DNA from 3 places in the Cupriavidus sp. NPDC089707 genome. Region 3 is predicted to be linked to each of the others. Evidence: predicted binding sites of a transcription regulator. Region 3 holds the regulator's gene; each other region holds the start of a gene.
The links. The regulator FliA, encoded in region 3, starts transcription of late flagellar genes. The targets are predictions, from matches to a motif close to CTAAAGTTTNNNNNNNNNNNGCCGNTA.

Region 1 (7,083 bases), on a different contig from region 3:
GGTGGTGTGTCCGCATCGCGGCTATACATGGCAGCGGAGCCAGTCCCCTGGCGCACACCTTGTTCAGAAGGGGCGTGGCTGTGCGCTACGCGCGGATTGCGTGGCGAGGCCAGGGCTTCGGCCAGGACTTGCGAGGCCGGCAGCAGCGGCGGTGTGCCAATGCGAGGCACGTCACCGCTGGCCGGTCCGGTGTAGGTCAACATGGCCGAGGCGGAAGCCTGCGACTGCGCAGTGGATGGTTGGCCCGATGCCGCCTGCGATGCCGGACGCGGCACGCCTGCCTGCGGCTCCGGCAGGATGGTCGACAAAGGACGCGCGCCGCCGACCCACTGCGCCAGGTGCGACTCATAGAACAGCCCGCTTTGTCCCACCGCATTCGCCAGCGCCGCCGCGGCGGCCTGCATCGAACCGGCTGCCGGCGGTGCGGGCAACAACGGCGTACCTGGCTTGACTGGTGGCGGCTCGGCGCCCTCCATGACCGCCAGGATCGCGCGCGCGGCACTGCTCAGCGACTCACGCGTGGATGTGCCCGGCAGCAGTGCGGCCTGCGCCGGCATGCCATTTGCGCCGGCGGCCTGCTGGCTGTGGCGGATCGCCTGGCCGGTGGAATTCTGGACACTCGATTCCGTGGCCTCGGATACGGGCTGCAGCGCGGCCAGCTTGTCGATTGCCAGCGCGGGGCGCAGCAATTGCGGGTCCGGGGCCTGACCGGGAGCCAGGCCTGGTGGCAGGTGGATGCCGGTCATTTGTCAGGGAGCAGCGGTCAGGGTGAAGCGGTCAGGGTGAAGCGGGAAAAGTCGGCGCGGCGCGGGGCCGTACGCGTGTGTGGTCAGGCGAGGGGGGCGCGCCGGTGCCGGCGCGCGGTATTTGCCTGCGTGCCGCTCAGGCCATTGCACCGTACGCCGACGCTAACTCCACCTGGCGGCGCGAACTGCTCAGCATGTCGCCGAGCTTTTTCAGCTGAGGCACGGCCAGGTCGCGGATGCGGGCATCGTACGTGAGGATGCGGTCCAGCAACTGGTAGCGGCGCATGCGCTCGGCATCGGAGAACGGGGCTTCGTGGTCGAGCTGCCGCAGGTGTTCGACCTGTTCCAGGTAGCTGCGCTGCAGCTCGGTGACGGCGTCCCAGTCGGCCGCCTGGGCGGCGTCGTACATGCGGGACGACAGGGCCAGGATGGCTTCGTAGCAGGTGACGATGGGGGAGAAGGGTGCCATGTCAGTTGTCCTGTAAGGCAGGTTGCGGCTCATCGATCTGCGCCCACGCCGAAGCCAGGCCTTCCAGCAGGGCGTCCACCTCGGCCAGCAAGGCCGCGTCGCTGCGCAGGTTGGCCAGCATCAGCCGGCGCACCATGTATTCATAGAGCGACTCGAGATTGGCGGAAATTTCGCCGCCAGCGTCATGGTCGAGTACAGCGCGCAGGCCATTGTCGATGATGTCGATGGCTTTGGAGATGGCGTTGCCGCGCTCCGCGATGTTGCCGCCTTCCAGGTGGAATTTGGCGCGCGCGATGGCGGCGCGCGCGCCGTCATACAGCATGGCAATCAGCTTGTGCGGGCTTGCGCTCATGGCGCCGGTGTGAACACCGACCTGGGCGTAGGCGTTTGCGGCTTGGCGGGCGAACATGCGCGTTATCCCCGTAAGTTACTTGGAGCTGCTATTGGTGAGCGCGTTGAACTGCTGCGTCAGATAGCTGCTGGTGCGGTTCATCTGCGCGACGATCAGGTCCAGTTGCGTGAACTGGGCCTTGTAGCGGTCAATGGTTGCATTGACGCGCTCCTCGACGCGGTCATAATCGTCTTCCAGGTCCTTCAGCGTCTTGGTGATGCCGTCCTGGGCCGACTTCAGTGCGCCATCGGTCTTGGTCAGGCTCTCGACATAGTCGCTGACCTGCTTGCCGATGCCACCGCTGCCGCTGGTACTGGAAAACATCGCCGTGACACCGCCAAGGTCGGTATTCAGCGCCTTGGTCAGCTTGGTGTCGTCGAGCGCCATCGTGCCGTCCTTGTTGAACGAGATGCCGACGTCAATCAGCGTCATCGTGCCACCGTTGCCGTTGTCCATCGCGCCGCCCAGCATGCCGCGCAGGCGCGACTGGATCGTCCGCAACGTGCCGTCGCCGGTCAGCGCCGCCGAAGTGCCGGCGTCGGTGTCGAAAGCCGTCAGGCTCTTTGCCGTGCTCTGGATATTGTTGTACGCGGTGACGAATGCCTGGACCGATGCCTTGATCGCATCGTTGTCGCGTGTCACCACCAGCGAGGTGGTGCCGGTCTTGCTCAGGTTCATGGTCACGCCCTGCGCCGCGTCCACCACCGAGTTGCTCTGGCTGACCACGTCGATGCCGTTGATCTTCAGCGTGGCATTGGCCGGCGGAACCTTTTGCTGCATCTTGTTGGCGGCAGGCGCGGCCGCCGGGTCGAAGGCGACCACGTTGTTCAATGCGGCATCTGCCGACGACACGCGCATCGTCGCTTGCGTGCCGGACTTGTCGGAAGTCAGCACCAGGCGGTAAGGCGAGGCGCTGCCGTCGTTGACGATGCTCGCGGTCACGCCGATGCCGGCCTTGTTGATGGCGTCGCGCACGCCTTCCAGCGATGCGTTGGCCGGGATGGTGACCTTCTTGGTGCTGGTGGCGGCGCCGCCGGTGGCCAGCGCTTCGCCAAAGTCGAAGGTGATCTCGCCCCCGCCGATCGCGGCCTTCTGGTCGGCGACGTTGCTGCTCACCAGCGACTGCGCCGTGGCCAGCGTATTGACGGTGATGCTGTAGTTGCCCGGAACCGCGTTGGCGGCGGTGGTCACCGACATCACGTCGGTGGAGCCGACGGTGGCCTTGACCGCGCCGAACGTGTCGGCGCTGGCCAGCTTCTTGGCCGCGGCCTGGTATGCCGACAGCACGCTTTGCAGCTGGCTGAAGGCCGAGAGCTTGGTCTGGTAGCTCTTGGCCTGATTGTTGATCGCGGTAAGCGGCGCCTGTTCAGCCGTCTTGAGCTGGTCCAGCAGGGAGCTCAGGTCCAGGTTGGAGCCGATGCCGATGGAGGAGATCGTGGCCATGGTTGTCGTGCCTTTTCTTCAACTGTTGTTCGTTTGCGCGGCGTGGTGCGACGGTGCGTGGCGTCAGGCAATCAGGCCGTCTGGCTGACTAGCAGTCCCTGCAGCTTGTCCATGGCCCGGGCGATGCGCAGCACCTCTTCCGTGGGCATCTGGCGGATCAGGTCGCCGGTTTCCTTGTCGATCACCTTGGTGATGATGCGGTTGGTGTCTTCGTCGATCTCGAAACGCAGGCCGATCGAGGTGGTCTTCAGCGCATCGGCCAGCTCGCCGAGCGCGGCCTGTGCATCGCCGGAAGCGGTGCTGTCGTTGATCGGCCTTGCCGTGTCGCCTCCCGCTCCGGTGACCCCGGCCGGCGGCGGCGCGCGATGCGCTGCGGCCGCATTGGCGGACTGCATATCGGACGGCACGCGGACTGTGCCGGGGTTCACGATCGGGGATGGCGGCATGATCTGCTCCGTCCAGAACGGAAGATTCCAGGTTGGGCTTGAAACGCTTGGCTCGCAGCGGCCTGCCAGCGAAACGCTCCAGCGGATCGGACAAAAAGGCCGGGCCTCGCGGCCCAGCCTTCTGTACATGGCGCGGATGCGATTAACGCAGCAGCGACAGCACGCTCTGCGTGGTCTGGTTGGCTTGCGACAGCACCGAGGTGCCAGCCTGCTGCAGGATCTGCGCGCGGGTCATGTTCGACACTTCCGTGGCGTAGTCGGCGTCCTGGATGCGCGAACGCGAGGACGACAGGTTGGTCACGGTCGTGCCCAGGTTGGCGATGGTGGAGTCGAAGCGGTTCTGCACGGCACCCAGCGAGCTGCGCAGGTCGTCAACGATCTTCAGGGCGGCATCGATCTTCTTCAGCGGGTCGACGGTGGAAGCACCGGCGAATTCAGCCGTGGCGCCGGCGCCGCTCAGCACGATGTCGGTACCGGTGTAGTCGAAGTCGGTCGGGGTGGCACCGCCGTTGGCCAGTGCGCCAGCGCCGACGGCGAAGTTGCGGCCCTGGATCGTCGCGTAGGCAGTGACGGCACCAGTGCTGTCGGTGCCAACCTTGACCAGCTGGTTGGCCAGCGCGGTCGCGGTGGTCACGCCATTGTCCGGGTCGGTGAACTCGAGGTCGGCACGGTTCAGCACGACGTTGCCAGTGGTATCGTCAACCGAAGCTGCGTAGTAGTCGTCGCCCGACTTGACGACGAAGTTGGCGGTGGCGGCGCCCGCGGCGTTCTTGACGTTGTGCAGGCTCAGGCTGCTGGCCGACACGCCCAGCGAGGTGGCGGCGGAGGACAGGTCGACAGCTTCCGGCGTACCGCCAGTGTTCGTTTGCGTGATTGCTTCGCTGACGTTCAGGGCGTTGCTGCTCAGGCTGAAGCCCTTCAGGCCCAGGGTGCTGGAGTCGATCTGCTTCAGGTCGATGGTGATGGTCTCACCGTCGTTGGCACCAACCTGGATGGTCAGCGGCTTGGCGTTGGCGGACAGCACCTTCACGCCATTGAAGTCAGTTTGCTGCGAGGTGCGGTCGACTTCCGCCAGACGCTGCGAGATTTCGTCCTGGATCGACTTCAGGTCCGAAGCCGAGTTCGAGCCGTTGGCGGCCTGCACGCTCAGTTCACGGATACGCTGCAGGTTGTTGTTGACTTCGGTCAGCGCGCCTTCAGTCGTCTGCGCCAGCGAGATGCCGTCGTTGGCGTTGCGCTGGGCTTGCGTCAGGCCCTTGATGTTCGCGGTGAAGCGGTTCGCAATCGCCTGGCCAGCTGCGTCGTCCTTGGCGCTGTTGATGCGCAGGCCCGACGACAGACGCTGGATCGCCGTGTTCAGCGACGATTGCGAAGCGTTCATGTTGTTCTGAGTCATCAGAGACAACGAATTGGTGTTAATGACTTGCGCCATTTACGACTCCTATTTGCAAAGTTTTCTGGCATTCCGGCTGCTAGCCGTAACGTTGGCTGCCTGCTTTGCAGGGCGTAGAGTGCCTCCGTTGCAAAGGTTATCGACCGCCCCCGGCAAAGGTTTAGAGTGATCTCTGCAAGAGTTTCGGGGGGTATCGCCCGGGGCGCACTGGCGTGCGCCGGCCTGCCGAAAGGCTTCAGGAGTGTGGCGTTGCGATGCCTGCTTCAGCGCCGCTTGCGCGTACGCGGTATATAAATCGGCACGAATTCCGCCGCGATCGCCGGATCGATTCCCACGGCCGGCGTGTCCAGCGGCGTCACCAGGCAGATCGCCTGCTTGTAGACGATGGTGGGCTGCGGATCGTCCAGCCGCCGGCCGAGCAGCACCATATAGTTGTCCGTCGCCAGCACGATCCCCTGCAGTCGCGTTCCATTGGACAAATGGACAACCACCGGCGCGCGGTCGGCGGAATGGGCGGCGAGGTGCTGGTATTGCAGTTCTTTTCGGCTGGAGCGCTTGGGCCGGATTTCCTTCTTCTTCACAACGACTCCGGAAGAGCCCGCAAGGGTTCTGGCGGCTGATGACGGTCCGTTGGCCGGCGGCTGGATGGGCGGCGCGGCCAGGGCGGCAGGGAAAAGATCCGCTCTCGGAACCGGCCTCGGTTCGGGACGTCGGCGCCGCGGCGCCTGTGAGCCTCGCGAACGGGCTCCGGGGCGTCGCGCACATGCCGGCGAGGGGCGCTGCCAGAAGAGAAGGGGAATACTTCAGAGCTGAGAGTAACAAAGATTTACAAGGGTTGACGGGCGGAGTGCCGCGCCGGGACTAGAGTCTTTGCTCTATAAAATTTATTGCGCTCTTGGTTATTGTGTTGTAGGGATTTTGTGCGGCTGCACAATGATCTTCGCCCGGCTGCGTTCGCCAGCCTTGGCCGCAGCGGGGGCTCGCAGCAAAATCTGAAAGAAAACCAAAAATCGCGATGAAGTGACCCTAAGGCCAAAATCGCTAAAAGTGCGCGAATTGCCGCACGACGCATAAGGGATTTCCCTGATAGAAACGGGATTTACACCTCATGTAAGCGCGTCTATATTCTTGGCTCGAGCTTGTGTTGAGCTCGAGCAGTCCTGGAAAGCCTACGAGCACCCCGCGCGTGGGCTTCTTTTTTTTGGTGCCCACGTCATTTGGGTCGCGCTCTGTGGCGCTGTGGTCGTAAATAAACCGACCGTTCGGGATGCCCAGCGTGATTAAAAGCCACCTTCCGGACAGGCAATCCACCGAACTGCGGGTGTTTTTGCCTCTAATTCTCATTTCCATTCAAGAACTGTTCGCTGACCGCCGATAGGGCGGCTGCGCTGCCGTATTGCCGTCGTCCGGCCCCGGCAGGAACGCGCTCGTACGGACATTAAAACATTCAGTTCAGGAGGGAGCGTAGTGATGGCATGGTTTCGGAACATTGGCATCGGGGTCCGGCTGTCCCTGGCTTTTTCGGCGGTGGGGCTGTTGCTGGTGGGCATTGCCTTGTCGGGCGTCTATGCCCTGGGCGGCATGAACGAGGCGATGCGCATGACCGTGGAAGGCCGCCTGCTGAAGGTGCTGGACCTGAACCGGGTCAAGGAAGACGCGCAGGTGGTCGGCATCATGGTGCGCGACGCGACGCTGACCGAAGACCCCGCCATGGCTGCGCAGAATGCCGAGCGCATCCAGGCGCTGCGCAGGTCGACGCAGGAAACGCTGGCGGAGATGGGCAAGGTGATGGAGGCGTCCGGCCGACCGGACCTGCAGAAGCGCTTTGCCGAGCTGGAGGCGGCGCAGCACGCGTATGACGGCCAGCTCGACATGGTGCTGCGCCAGGTCGGCGCCGGTGAATTCGCCGGCGCGCGGGCGGCGCTGGTGGTGACGCTGCCGGCGGCGCAGGGGCCGTACTTCGAGCAGCTCGGTGGCATCGTGGCGATGGGGCGGGCCGGCGCGGTCGCGGCGGTCAAGGAATCGGACGCGCGCTACGCCTGGACCCGCAACATGCTGCTGGGCATGGCCGCCGCGGCGGTGGCGCTGGCCGCGTTGCTGGGGTTGGCGATCACGCGTTCGGTGACGCGTCCGGTGCGGCAGGCGCTGCAGGCCGCCGAGGCGCTGGCCAGGGGCAACCTGCGCTACCGCGTGGC
Region 2 (7,083 bases), on a different contig from region 3:
GCGCGCGAATGCCGAGGCGATTGCCAGGAAGGATGTGCAGACGCTGACGCTGGAGGATTTCCAGTTGCTCGATGCCATCGGCCGGGCGAATCTGGTTACTGGCGACGTCAACTACCTGAGCAAGAACGAACGCATGCGATATATGGCGATCGTCGGCGACGGCGGACTCCTCTATGACGTCAACGAGCAGCCCATCACGACGCATGCTGTCAAGGTGACGGCCTATGCGATGGACAAGTACGGCTCCTTGTTCATCAAGGACGCGGATCCGCTGGGTGACGCCATGTTTTTCAACCACTCGTCGTTCAACGCGGGCAATGACGTCATTTGCGCGGGTACGCTGACCATCAGGAATGGCTCTCTGCGCGTCATCGACAACAACAGTGGCCACTACAAGCCCACGCGCGAAAACCTGCACAACTGCCTCAGTGTGCTCGCCAGTGAAGGCCTTGCCTGCAATTGGGCGGCCGTCAATCTTTATGTCTTCGTCATGGGCGAAAAGCAGGAGCACCGCTACACCGCGAACGAATTCCTGAGGGACCCCAATGGACGGCCGATGCGCATAGCCGGTGGCCGCTGGCGCGCGACCACCTCCTGATTCCCCGATCTACGCGAGGGTCAGTTCGGCGAGGAACCGGCCCGGATGCGGATCCTGCGCGAAGCCATTCATCGGCTGCGGCGCGACGAATGACAAAAGGCCAGCGCCGAGGCACTGGCCTTCTTGCTTGCAGGGTTCCGGTGCTAGATCACCCAGCCGCCAGGCTAACACCCCCCGCCCCAGCCGCCGCCTTCCCATCCTTCCCATACAACCCGGCATCCCCGCCGCTATGCTGCCGCAGCGCCTGAATGGCCTCCTGCGTGAAATCGAGATGCGCCTTGATGACCGCGCCATTCAGCGCATTGCCATCGCGCGTCACCCGCGCAGCAAAGATCAGCTTGCGCCAGGCGTCCGCCACGCCGGCATCGATCTGCCGGCCGAGCAATTGCCCATCCGCGCCGGCACGCAGGCCAAGCGCCTGCATCTGCGCCTCGCGCGCCCGGACCTGCCGCGACAGCCCCTGACCCACTTCCACCTTGCGCGTCAGCAACTCGCTGAGCGCAGTGAAATCCCCGCGCTTGATGGCATCGCGCTCTTCCACAAGAAGTTGTCCGAAGGTCTCGACACCTTCGGTTTCACGCTGCAGGGACTGGATCAGGCTTTGGCTCATGATTTGGCTATTGAGGGTCGGCCTGGCCTAGCTCGCGCAAGCTGGCGAGCAGGCCATCGGCAATTTTGCCCGGGTCGATCTTGATCCGGCCTTCGGCAATAGCCTGGCGGATTTCTTCAACCTTGGCGGTATCGATATCGTCGTCGGTTTCCTGCGTCAGGCGGCTGCTGATCTCGCGCACCTGCGCGGCCAGCGGGCTGACGCTCAGCCCGGAAGACGGCGTGGCGGCGCTGGCCGGTGCGGCCTGGGGCCGCGCGGCGGCGTCGCCTGCGGGCGCGTCGGCGGGCCGGGACGAGGTGGAATGGTTGATCTTCACGGGCGTTCCTTGCTGGTTTCCTATGGCATTACGGCCGTGGCGGGGAAATCTTTAGGGGGACGTGCCCCGCAGGGTGCCCCATTTCGCCCAAACGGCCGGACCGGCGGCATTTTCGCATGCCACGGCGCCATCTGAATCCGGCTGCCAACCCATGATCAGCAGGGTGAAAGTGCTTATTGCAGCACGACCGTGTCGCCGCTGCGCACCAGGCCGTTGACCACCTGGCCGTTGCGCAGCCGTACCTGCACGGTATTGCCAGTGGCGGCGTCGGCCAGCACCTTGCCTTCGCTGGTGATCTGGAAGGCTTCACCCTCGACCGACACGGTGACGGTCTGCCCCTGGCGCACCGCGATGGCCTTGCGCAGCAGGTCGCTGCGCATGGGCGAGCCGGCGGCGATGCGGTTGGCGGCGACGGCGCCGGCAAGCTGTGCCGGATCGGTGATGACTGCGCGCGGCAAGGTGGCAAGGTCACCCTGGCGCACTTCGATATCGGCCTGGCTGACCGGTTCGCCCGGACCCAGGGCCCGCGAGGCAACGTAATAGTCGGTCAGCACCGACACGCGCGCTTGCATATAGCGCACCCACGGCCGCTCGCCGCCGCAGCGCACGCCGACCGAGACCCGGCCCCAGGGCGAGGCGCCGGCGGGCAGGAACGGATCGGGCGACACGCATTCCGGCGCGCGGCCGCCCGACGGCGGCGCCACCTGCACGCTGACCTTGCCCGGCAAGCCGACGGCCTGCTGCAGCAGGAAGCGCTCCACGGCAACGCGTGCGGGATCTTCAGTGAAGGGGTTCGCCGTGGCTGCGTGCTGGCCGGCCAGTGCTTGCATGGCAACCGGCGTGACCTGCGCCGGCGCGGCGCCAGTGGCCCCGGCAAGGCACAGCAGGCATGCCGCCAGCAGGGCCTGCGCCTTGCGCGGGCCGTTGCGGCGGGAATGGCGGCAGGGGGTGCGTCGGAGAGTGCGGCGATTGGGGTTCATCTGTCTTCCCGGCAAGGACGGCGGGGCCTGCGCTGGCATGCCTGGCGCGCTGCCCCGTGACCGGCGGCGCGCCCCGTCTACATCAGTCATCGGGTTCCGATTGTAGGCAGCGCCTCGCGCGAGGGCGTGCCGAAATGCGAGGATTTCCCGTCCTTATTCATCCGATTGGCGTGACAGGCCCCCGCCTAAGATGGCAACCCTGAAGAAGGTCGTCCAGGGAGATGCCAGCATGATCGACAGACTCGACGCGTCGCTACGCTTCCAGCAGGAAGCGCTGAGCTTGCGCAACCAGCGGCAATCGGTGATTGCCTCCAACATCGCGCACGCCGATACCCCGGGCTACAAGGCCCGCGACTTCGATTTCGCCAGCACGCTGGCGCAGTCCGTGGAACGCGGCCATCGCAACGAAGGCATGTCGCTGTCGACCACCCAGGTGCGCCACCTGCCCGCGCAGGCGCCGACCAGCGAGGCGTTCGACCTGGCCTACCGCATCCCGCTGCAGTCCAGCGTCGACGGCAACACCGTTGAAATGGATGCCGAGCGCGTGGCCTTCGCCGACAACGCGGTGCATTTCGAGTCGGGCCTGACGGTGATGAACTCGAAGATCAAGACCATGCTGGCGGCGATCCAGCAGTAAGCGAGCAACAGATCCAGCAGCAAGGAGAGAGCGCATGCCGGCAATGAACATCTTCGACGTCGCGGGCTCGGCCATGGCGGCGCAGTCGCAGCGCATGAACGTGACCGCGTCCAACCTGGCCAACGCCGACAGCGTGGTCAGCCCCGACGGGCAGGCCTACCGTGCCAAGCAAGTCGTGTTCGGCATGGCCCCCACGCCCGGCCAGAGCGACGTTGGCGGCGTGCAGGTGGCCGGCATCAGCGAAGACCCGTCGCCGCCGCGCATGGTCCACAACCCCACGCATCCGATGGCGAACGCGCAGGGCTACGTGGTCATGCCCAACGTCAACCCGGTGGAAGAGATGGTCAACATGATCTCGGCGTCGCGCTCGTACCAGGCCAATGTCGAGGTGCTCAACTCCGCCAAGAACATGATGCTCAAGACGCTCACGATCGGCCAGTAAGGCCGGCCAGCGAGCACCGCCACCGATCTCAAACCTGAACGCAACGCCGGACGCCGACATGACATCCACTACCTCGGTCAACAGCAGCACCCAGGGCATCAACGACGCCCTCAAAAGCGGCAGCGCCAGCGCTTCCGAGCTCCAGAGCAACTTCCTGACGATGCTCGTCACGCAGATGAACAACCAGGATCCGCTCAACCCGATGGACAACTCGCAGCTGACCTCGCAGCTGGCGCAGATCAGCACGGTCAGCAGCATGCAGACCATGAACGCGACGCTGACGCAGCTGCTGTCGCAGGTCAGCGCCAGCCGCGCGATGGATTCGGCGGCGCTGATCGGCCGCACCGTGATGGTGCCGGGCGCGCAGGTGTCGGTGACGGATGGCGTGGCGGGCAAGATCGGCGTGGACCTGCCGTCGACCGCCGACGCGGTGACGGTCGACGTGCTCGACAAGGACGGCAACGTGGTCCGCACCATCGACATGAAGGGGCAGACCGCCGGCGTGCATGACATCGCCTGGGACGGCAAGAACGACGCCGGCAACCTGGTGCCGAACGGCGACTACACCTTCAAGGTCACGGCCACCGCCAACGGCACCTCGGTGCAGCCGGTGGCGCTGAACTACGGCAAGGTCCAGAGCATCAGCGGCGACTCGACCGGCGTGCTGGTCGACCTTGGCAACGGGCAGACCGCCAACGTCGACGACGTGCGGCGCATCCTCTAATCGCAGGCGCCCGCTGCACGCGCGCAATGCGGCGGCGGGCTTCAACGACAGCTAAAGCAAAGGAAGATAACCATGGGTTTCGGTCAAGGGGTAAGCGGCCTGAATGCCGCCGCGTCCAATCTCGATGTGATTGGCAACAACATCGCCAATGCCAACACGGTTGGCTACAAGCAGTCCGCGGCGCAGTTCGCCGACATCTACGCCGGCACCAAGATCGGCCTGGGCGTGCGCGTGAACTCTGTGGTGCAGTCGTTCAACCAGGGCAATATCGAGGCCTCGGGGCGTTCGCTTGACGTGGCCATCACCAACGGCAACGGCTTCTTCCGCATGACCAGTCCGGATGGCGCGGTCTACTACTCGCGCAACGGCCAGTTCCAGCGCCAGGAAGACGGCCGCCTTACCAACATGCAGGGCTTGCAGGTGACGGGCTATCCGCCGGGCGTGGCCGGCGGCGCGGGCGTGCAGCCGCAGCCGCTGACGATCAGCAATGCGCAGATGGAGCCCCAGGCTACCAGCCGCATCACCGCCAAGTTCCAGCTGGATTCGCGCGCCACCGTGCCGGGCACCGCCTTCGCCAGCACGGCCGGCAACCCGCCGACCAGCGACATGTTCAACTACAGCACGGCGATCAACGTCTATGACTCGCTGGGCAACAAGCAGCAGATGATGGCGTACTTCGCCAAGGTGGCGGATGCCGCCCCGCCGGCCACCACGCCGCCGACCGTCGCGGGCGGCACCGACTGGCAAATGTACGTCACCGACGTCGACGGCAACATGGTCGGCGGCGCGCCGGTCACGCTGGCGTTCGACAACGCCGGCGCCATGCAGTCGCCCGCGGCCGGCGCGATCTCGCTGACGCAGCCCGCCGCCAACGGCGCGCAGGCACTGAACATGGCGCTGGACCTGACCGGCACCACCCAGTTCGGCGCCGACAACGACGTCAAGCAGCTGAGCCAGAACGGCTACACCTCGGGCAGCCTGCTGGGCTACACGGTGAACTCGGACGGCACCATCACCGGCAGCTACTCCAACGAACAGACCAAGCCGCTGGGCCAGATCGTGATGGCCGCGTTCGGCAACGTCGAGGGCCTGAAGCCGGAAGGCGACAACGTGTGGTCTGCCACCGGCGCTTCCGGCGAGGCCCTGCTGGGCGCAGCCGGCGGCAGCATGGGCACGCTGCGCTCGAACGCGGTAGAGGCGTCCAACGTCGACCTGTCGGGCCAGCTGGTGAACCTGATCGTCGCGCAGCGCAACTACCAGGCCAACGCGCAGACCATCAAGGCGCAGGACACGGTCATGCAGACCCTGGTCAACCTGTGATCGCCAAGCTGAGCTGAGCCGCCGCCATGGACCGCATGATCTACACCGCCCTGTCGGGCGCCAAGCAGATACTCGACCAGCAAGCGGCGGTATCGAACAACCTGGCCAATGTCTCGACGCCGGGTTTCCGCGCGCAGGTCAACCTGTATCGCGCGGTGCCGGTGGTCGGCGCCGAGCCCGGCACGCGTGCGTTCACGCTGGCGTCCACGCCGGGCGCCGACATGCGCGCTGGCCCGCTGACCTACACCGGCCGCGCGCTCGATGTGGCGCTGCAGGGCAATGGCTGGCTGGTGGTGCAGGCGCCTGACGGCACCGAGGCCTATACCCGTGCCGGCGCGCTGCAGGTGGCGCAGGACGGCCAGGTGCAGACCCTGTCCGGCCTGCCGGTGATGGGCGACGGCGGTCCGCTGGCGGTGCCGCCGGGCTCGCAGGTCACGATCGGCACGGACGGCACCATCACCGCGCGCGGCCCGGGTGAAGCTTCCGCCGGCCTGGCCCAGGTGGGCCGGCTGCGCGTGGTCAACCCGCCCAACGACGCCATCGCGCGCGGTGACGACGGCCTGTTCCGCCTGCGCGCCGGCGCGCAGCCGCTGGAGGCCGACCCCACCGTGCGCGTCATTTCCGGCGCGCTCGAAGGCAGCAACGTCAACCCGACCGAAGCCATGGTCGACATGATCGCCAATGCGCGCCGTTTCGAGATGCAGATGAAGATGATCCAGGGCGCGGACGGCAACGAGCAGCGCGCCAACCAGCTGCTGTCGACCAACTGACGCGGCAACACTGAACCGAAGCGCGGCGCGCCGATTGCGGGCACGCCCTCCGCTCCAGCTACCAGCTACAAGATTCCCAGCAAGGACCACCATGATCCGCTCTCTCTGGATTGCCAAGACCGGCCTCGATGCGCAGCAGACGCAGATGGACGTGATCTCGAACAACCTGGCCAACGTGTCGACCAACGGCTTCAAGCGCGGCCGCGCGGTGTTCGAGGAACTGATGTACCAGACCATCCGCCAGCCCGGCGCGCTGTCGTCGGACCAGACCACGCTGCCCTCCGGCATGCAGCTGGGCACCGGCGTGCGCCCGGTTGCGACCGAACGCATCCACACCCAGGGCAATCCGCAGCAGACCGGCAACAACAAGGACGTCGCCGTCATCGGCCAGGGCTTCTTCCAGGTGGCGCTGCCCGACGGCACCACCGCCTATACCCGCGACGGCTCGTTCCAGGTGGACCAGAACGGCCAGCTGGTGACTTCCAGCGGCTTCGTGATCCAGCCCGCCATCACCATCCCGGCCAACACGCTGTCGCTGACGGTGGCGCGCGACGGCACCGTGTCGGTGACGCAGCCGGGCTCGAGCGCCAACGTGCAGGTCGGCCAGCTGCAGCTCGCCACCTTCATGAACCCGGCCGGCCTGGAAAGCATGGGCGAGAACCTGTACGTGCAGACCGATGCGTCGG
Region 3 (7,083 bases):
CAGGGTGTTGTAGTCAACCTGATTGGCGCCAGCAATCACGCTGAGGCGGTTGCCGTAAATGGCGGCATTGGCCTGCACGGCGCGCGCGATCAGGTCCACCTGATCCACATTCACCGCGTTCAGGCCATCGCCCTGCACGGTGATCTGGCCACCGGTCACGCGGTAGGCGTCGAGGCTGCCGCTGCCGCCGAAGACCGGTGATCCCGTGGTGAGGGTCGCGCGGGTGGTATTGATGAAGCCAAGCCCATCCACCAGCAACCCATTTGGATTGGCCACCACGACCTGGGCACCGGGGCCTGCCACCTCGATGTAGCCGCGCAACTGGCTCGGGCTCGCGGTTGGACTGTTGACCTGGTTGACGATGATCCGCGCCGAGCCGCCAGGCAGCAGGTTCGGGTTGCCGTTCACATACCCCGCCTGCTGGGTGTTCGTGACGACCGGCGAGTTGTTCAGGATCACGCCCGCCTTCGGTACATCGAATTGCGTGTAGCCGTTGGTGGACACCCCGGCGGCGGATGGCCTGGTGATGTTCACTTGCTGGATGCCGTTGGCCGTCTGCACCACGGTCGGCCGGTTGGCGCCGGCATTGGGATCGGCCACCACCTGCGCGAGGCTCACCACTGGCAGGCCGGTCAGCAGCAACACCGCCAGCGTGATCGCCGGCAGGGCAAAGCGGGCCACCGATACCGCGTCCAGTACAGTAGCGCGCACCGCACGCGTGGCTCCTTGGCGGCCCTTGCCATACCCTGCTGCACATTCCTGCACCGCGACCAGCATGTTCCTGGCACGGCTGAAGACGAGACGATAGAAATTGCTGTTCATAGCTTGGACTTCTGATTCTGTTGCTGATCTGAACTGCGAATGCGGTACGCCGGCCCCTGCTGATGGCCAATGTGATGCGGCTTCCCCTGGCGCAAGCGGAAAAAAACCCAGGCCGCACTGGACGAACGCCCTGGGGGAGCAGAGAAATGGACGAGCCTGCGGGGAAAGCCAGCTCATCCGCAGCAGCGTCAACCCACTGACACTGCTACGGATGGCATTAACTCACTCCGCCGTGACTGCGGTCTATAGGATTAATCCGAAAATGGATGTGCTTTTTCGGAATCGAAATTCGAGACCGTCAGTGCGAACGGCACTCGTACAGGTACGCCAGCACGTCCCAGTATTCCAGGCTGACCTCGCCGAATTGCAGCGTGATCTGGAGGTAGGCCGACAGGGCCGCGTGGAACCCTGCACCGTAGGATGCGGATCGATCGTGCTTAACACGGTTGCACAGCCATGCACAGTAAATTCAATTAAATCAATAACTTACCGTACTTGTAACCCCGATGATAGGCCGAACTGCTAGTAGTGACTTTTTGTCGCTCGGACAAAAGGTTACCCGCCCTATAGGGCGGAACCGGGCGCATCAAATCTCCACCAGATGCCCAGCCGCAAGGCACAACAAAACAAAAAAAGCCCCCTACCGAAATCCAACCACCACCTCAGCACTCCGCCCCTGCAAAACCGGCACCAGACTCCCCTGCCCCGGCACCCGGAACGCAAACACAAACCCCTTGGTAGCATCATCCCCGGAGAACGCTGAAGTCTGCCCCTCGGCCTGAGGCAACATCACACACCGCTGCGCATTGCAGAGATATGCCTGCAGCTCTAAAGGCGGCGTCTGCGCGAAGCGATAACGCCACCGCACCGTAGTAATCACCCCTTCGGACTGAGGTAACACCCCTGCTGGCTGAATAGGCGCCGATACGGCCCGCTGCCCCCGCCCATGCAACGCCGGCCCATTGACCGACCCGGTCCACGCATGCCGCGTCCCACCTTCATTCGCCGCCCAGGCACACGCAGACACCGCCACAAGCGCGAGACAGGCGCCGCGCGCCAAGCCAGCCATCACAACAACCCACGCAACTGATTCCGCAACCGCGTAATCGCCTGCCCCCGGATCTGGCACACTCGCGACTCGGTCACATTCAGCACCGCCCCGATCTCCCGCAGGTTCAGCTCCTGGTCATAGCACAGCGACAGCACCAGCTTCTCGCGCTCGGGCAGCCGGTCGATGGCGCGGATCAGCGCCTGGCGCATGCCACTCTCCATCAGCACCGCCAGCGGATTGCCGTCGTCGCTGCCGCCAAGATGGCGGTCGAGGAAATCCTCTTCGCCGGAGCGCTCGAAATCTTCGTAATGGAGCAGCTGGCAGCCATAGACCTCGTTGAGCAGGACCTGGTATTCGTCCAGCGGCATTTCCATTGCCTCGGCCACCTCGGAATCGAGCGGCGTGCGTCCGAGCTTCTGCTCGAGCGAGCGCTGGGTGCGTTCGATGCGCCGCGTGAACTGGCGCAGGCTGCGCGACTGCCAGTCGTTGGCGCGCACCTCGTCGAGCATGGCGCCGCGGATGCGCTGGCTGGCGTAGGTCTCGAAGCGCGCGCCGTGGGTGTCTTCATAGCGCTTGGCGGCATCGAGCAGGCCGATCATGCCGGCCTGGATCAGGTCGTCGATCTGCACGCTGGCAGGCAGCTTGGCGGCCAGCTGCAGGGCGATGCGACGCACCAGCTGTGCGTGCGCCTTGACCACATCGGCCTGGTCGAGCTTTCCCTGGATCGTGTACATGGTGCAATTCTCGTGAATGCTGGATTGCTGGACGGGCGCGCCACGCGGCGCGCCGGCTGGCTCAGGGTCTGGTTCGTTGGTAAGGCATGGCTCGGGCGGGGCTCATGCCGGCACGGGCGTTGCGGCGGGGGCTGGCGCCTCGGCGCGCAGCGGCCACCCGCCGATGCTGCCGGCGGTGCGGCGCAGCGCGCTGGTCGCGGGGGCGGCCGGGAAGGCCTCCACCACGCAGCGGCCGAGCTGCACGCCGCGCGCCACCAGCGGATCGGCCGGCAGCCAGCCGGCGCACAGCACTTCCACGCCCAGGTACTGGCTGGCGGTACGCGCCAGGTTGCGCAGGATCGCGTGCACGGCGGCCTCGGTGGTGGCCATGTTGACCACCAGGTGGAAGCGGCGCCAGGCGTACAGGTGGTGCAGGCGCTTGATGCAGGCGTACGCGGCGGTGATCGACGCCAGTTCCGGGCGCATCACGATCACCACGTTGTGCGCGCCGCCGGCAAAGGGCGACAGCGCGCCGTCGGCATCGGCGGTGGCATCGATCAGCACGCTGCGGAAGGCCGACAGCGCCGCAGCCGGCACCTCAAGCCCCGCGCGTTGGCGGCCAGCCGGCAGCACCGATACCGCGCCGCCGGTGCCGGCGCCCGCCGCGGCTTCCAGTGGCAGGCGTCCTTCCTGCACGTCGGCGAGCGTGCCGGCCGGGGTCGCGCCGGCAAGCCGGGTTGCGCGCGCCGTGGCCGGGTCCTCGTCGAGCAGCAGCACGCGCTCGCCCTGCATCGCCAGGGCGTGCGACAGGCCTAGCGCCACGGTGGTGGCGCCGGCACCGCGTTCGCTGGCGACCACGGCGATACGGCGCGTGGTACGCGGCGCCAGCATGCGCCGCAGGCTCTCTGCCTGGTCCATGGCAAGGGTGCTCACTGCAGGGCTCCCATGGTATCGACTCCCATCGCATCGGCCCGCATCGCATCGACCACCTCCACGGCAGCGGCAGGTGCCGCCGCCGTGCGGCCGGGATAGTTCTCCAATACGTCGAGCAGCGCCAGCATGCGGCCCATGCCTTCATTGAGCACGGTGCCCGGCACCGCCGTGCCACCCCGCACGGTGCGGCCAGCCAGCCGTGCCAGGAAGGCCGGGGCGGTCGCGGTCGGCGCGTGTTCGAGGCGCAGCACGGACAGGCCAAGCTGCAGCGCCGCGAGTGCGGCACTGGCGGCGTGCCCGGCTTCGGCATCCTGCGCGAAATGGTCGGCGGCATGGCGCAGCGTGCGCAGGCGCGTTTCGGCGGTATCCGACCACGGCGCCCAGTGCGCCACCTGTGCCGCGTCCGGCGCCAGCGCGGGGTCGCACAGCAGGTAGCGGGTATCGAGCAGTTCGCCGCTAGCGCGGTCGACCAGGCGCACCACCACCAGGCAGGCATCGATGCCGCCTTCGGGGGCGCCCCTGCCGCGGGCGGGGCTGTCGGGCACGCGCACTTCGGCAGTGGCGAGCCAGCGCACAGCCTCGCGATCGCGCACCTCTGCGTCGCCGACGGCGTGGAAGGTCAGCGTATCGGCGAGCGCGTCGAGCTTCCAGGCGGCGCCTGCGCTGACCACGCGCACGGTCTTGCGCGCGCCCGCGATCCAGCGTTCGCCCGCCTGCTGCCAGCGCGCCAGCGTGGCGGCGGACGGCATCGCGTCGACCAGGTTGACCACCTTGCGCGCAGCGCTCATGGCGGCACGCAGGTTAGCGGCCTCAGCGTCGGCCTCGCCCAGCGGCTGGCCGGCGCGGCCGGCGGCGGTGACGGTGGCGGCCAGCGGCGTGCCATCGCGATCGCCCAGCCACAGCGTGTGCTGCAGCGGCTGCGGCGTGCGGCGGCCGGGCACGCTGACCGGCAGCGTGGCTGCCAGCGCCAGCACGTACTGGTCGCAGGCGCGGTTGACATCGCGGCAGACGGCTTCGCGTACCTGCTGTGCCATCGCGCGCAGCACGGTATCGCCCGCGGTGCGCTGCTGCCACAGCGAGCGCGCCAGGTCGAAGCCAAGGCCCGCGCCATTGAGTTCCGCGACGCACTGGCCCAGCGCATCGGCGCTGTCGGTCAGCGAGCGCAGGACGTCGTCGGCGCCGCCCTTACCGCCATTCCCACCGTTCCCGGCCTGCTCGTCCGCGACGGTCTGGCGGCGGCGCGCGGCGTCGGCATCGGCGAAGACCGAGCCGCGGCGCGGCGTCAGGAAAGCGCGTTCGACCAGCGCGGTGCCGCTGGCCAGTTCCAGGTGCTCAGGCACGCGCTGGCCGGTGGAGGCGTAGAACACCGGCAGGCGGTGGCGGATCACCACATCGAGCACGGAGCCCAGGTGCGTGGCCTCATCCAGCTTGCTGATGATGCAGCCGTCGATGCCGCCGTCATCGGGCGCGGCATCGTGGCGGTAGGCATGCACGACTTCATTGAGCGTGTCGCCGTGGCTGGCGCCGTTGAGCAGCAGCACGCGCTGCACCGGCGCGGGCACGCCGGCCAGCATGGCGATCTGCTCCGACAGGCTGCGGTCGCGCTGGCTCATGCCGACGGTGTCGATGATGACCAGATGCTTGTCCTTCATCGCCGCCAGCGCAAAGCGCAGGTCGGCGGCGTCTTTCACCGCATGCACCGGCACGCCGAGGATGTCGCCGTAGATGCGCAGCTGCTCATGCGCGCCGATGCGGAAGCTGTCGGTGGTCAGCAGCGCCATCTTGTCGGCACCGTGGCGCAGCACGAAGCGCGCCGCCAGTTTGGCGGTGGTGGTGGTCTTGCCCACGCCGGTGGGCCCGATCAGCGCCAGCACGCCGCCCTGCGCGAACAGGTGGTCTTCGTCGCCAAGCACCGGCACCTTGCTGGCCAGCTCCTTGCGAATCCACGTCATCGCGGCGGGACGGTCGTAACCCAGCGGCAGGCGCGCCAGCAGCGTGCGCGCCAGCTGGCCGGAGAAACCCGCGCCCACCATCCATTCAAACAGCGATTCGCGCAGCGGGTCGCTGGCGGCAACGCCGTGGCCCGCCGCGGCGGGCGCATTGCCGATGCCGGCAAGCTGGCGCTCCAGCATCGCGCGCATCGACTGCAGCTCGCCGCGCAGGTCGCCGATGGCAGGCGCCTCCGGCACGGCCGTCGGCGGCGCGGGCGGCACGTAGGTTTGCGCGCCGGCCGACACGCTGCCCAGATCGGCATCGCGCATGGCGACGATCTCTACGCCGCCTTCGACGGTGCGGTTGGACAGCACCACGGCATCGGGGCCCATGGCTTCACGCACCTGGCGCATGGCTTCACGGCCGTTGGCGGCGACAAATTTGGCTACGCTCATCGTTATCTCTGTCGTGGGCTCTGTTGCTTGCACCTCACGCGCCGATCATGGCCGTGATGCGGATATTGCGGTTGTCAGGCACTTCGGCGTGCGACAGCACCCTCAGCTGCGGCAGCGTGCGGCGCAGGAAGCGCGCCATCAGCGGGCGCAGCTGCGACGGCACCAGCAGCACCGGGTCCAGCCCCATCTGCTCCTGGCGCGTGACCGCGCCCTGGGTCTGCTGCAGCAGCGCATCGGCCAGCCCCGGCTCGATGCCGCCGCCGTTGGTCAGCGCGTGCGACAGCACCCGCTCCAGCCCGGCGTCGAGGCCGATTACCTGCAGGTCGGCGTTGTTCGGGAACAGCTGCTGCGTGATGGCGCGGCCCATCGCCACGCGCACCATCGCGGTCAGTTCGTTGGGGTCGCTGATCTTGGGCGCGTGCTCGGCCACCACGTCGAGGATGGTGCGCATGTCGCGGATCGCCACGCCTTCGTCGAGCAGGTTCTGCAGGATCTTCTGCAGCGCCGTCAGCGAGATGGTCTTGGGCACCAGGTCTTCGGTCAGCTTGGGCGCATCCCTGGCGATGCGGTCCAGCAGCGCCTGCACTTCCTGGCGGCCGAGCAGTTCGGCCGCGTGCATGTGGATCAGGTGGTTCAGGTGCGTGGCGACCACGGTGCTGGCATCGACCACGGTATAGCCGTAGGACTGCGCCTGCTCCTTGATGCCCGCATCGATCCACACCGCCGGCAGCCCGAAGGCGGGGTCGCGCGTGGCCGCCCCCGGCAGCGTGCCGCTGACCTGCCCGGGGTTGATCGCCATCCACTGCCCCGGCATGGCTTCGCCGCGGCCGATCTCGACGCCCTTGAGCGTGATGCGGTAGGCGTTGGGCTTCAGCTCCAGGTTGTCGCGGATATGCACGACCGGCACCAGGAAGCCGATTTCCTGCGCCACCTTCTTGCGGATGCTCTTGATGCGGCCGAGCAGTTCGCCGTCCTGCGCGCGGTCGACCAGCGTGATCAGGCGATAGCCCACTTCCATGCCCAGCGGGTCGACCAGCGCGACGTCGTCCCAGCTGGCTTCGGTCGATTCCTGCGCCACTGCAGGCGTCCGTTCCTCGCGCTGCTTCACCTGCTGCTGCGTCGCCGCCTTGCGCGACAGGTAGCGGCCCATCCAGACCAGCACGCCGGACAGCAGCAG

Region 1: the regulator FliA is predicted to act here: its motif matches at 5,026-5,052, upstream of ACIP1U_RS12965 (FliC/FljB family flagellin).
Region 2: the regulator FliA is predicted to act here: its motif matches at 1,553-1,579, upstream of flgM (flagellar biosynthesis anti-sigma factor FlgM).

Annotation. Positions count from the first base shown of each region.
Region 1 covers NZ_JBIVHB010000006.1:251,964-259,046, reverse strand. The annotation lists gene ACIP1U_RS12990 (flagellar hook-length control protein FliK) at 1-746, opposite strand, end outside; gene ACIP1U_RS12985 (flagellar protein FliT) at 883-1,215, opposite strand; gene fliS (flagellar export chaperone FliS) at 1,217-1,624, opposite strand; gene fliD (flagellar filament capping protein FliD) at 1,643-3,049, opposite strand; gene ACIP1U_RS12970 (flagellar protein FlaG) at 3,121-3,495, opposite strand; gene ACIP1U_RS12965 (FliC/FljB family flagellin) at 3,638-4,927, opposite strand; gene ACIP1U_RS12960 (RNA chaperone Hfq) at 5,152-5,469, opposite strand; gene ACIP1U_RS12955 (methyl-accepting chemotaxis protein) at 6,359-7,083, shown strand, end outside.
Region 2 covers NZ_JBIVHB010000022.1:63,220-70,302, reverse strand. The annotation lists gene ACIP1U_RS26260 (hypothetical protein) at 1-598, shown strand, start outside; gene ACIP1U_RS26255 (flagellar protein FlgN) at 747-1,208, opposite strand; gene flgM (flagellar biosynthesis anti-sigma factor FlgM) at 1,216-1,524, opposite strand; gene flgA (flagellar basal body P-ring formation chaperone FlgA) at 1,698-2,504, opposite strand; gene flgB (flagellar basal body rod protein FlgB) at 2,734-3,141, shown strand; gene flgC (flagellar basal body rod protein FlgC) at 3,176-3,583, shown strand; gene flgD (flagellar hook assembly protein FlgD) at 3,642-4,307, shown strand; gene flgE (flagellar hook protein FlgE) at 4,380-5,627, shown strand; gene flgF (flagellar basal-body rod protein FlgF) at 5,654-6,397, shown strand; gene flgG (flagellar basal-body rod protein FlgG) at 6,489-7,083, shown strand, end outside.
Region 3 covers NZ_JBIVHB010000039.1:348-7,430, forward strand. The annotation lists partial or broken gene ACIP1U_RS31485 (filamentous hemagglutinin N-terminal domain-containing protein) at 1-822, opposite strand, end outside; gene ACIP1U_RS31490 (flagellar protein FlhE) at 1,463-1,891, opposite strand; gene ACIP1U_RS31495 (RNA polymerase sigma factor FliA) at 1,891-2,607, opposite strand; gene ACIP1U_RS31500 (MinD/ParA family protein) at 2,710-3,504, opposite strand; gene flhF (flagellar biosynthesis protein FlhF) at 3,516-5,906, opposite strand; gene flhA (flagellar biosynthesis protein FlhA) at 5,941-7,083, opposite strand, start outside.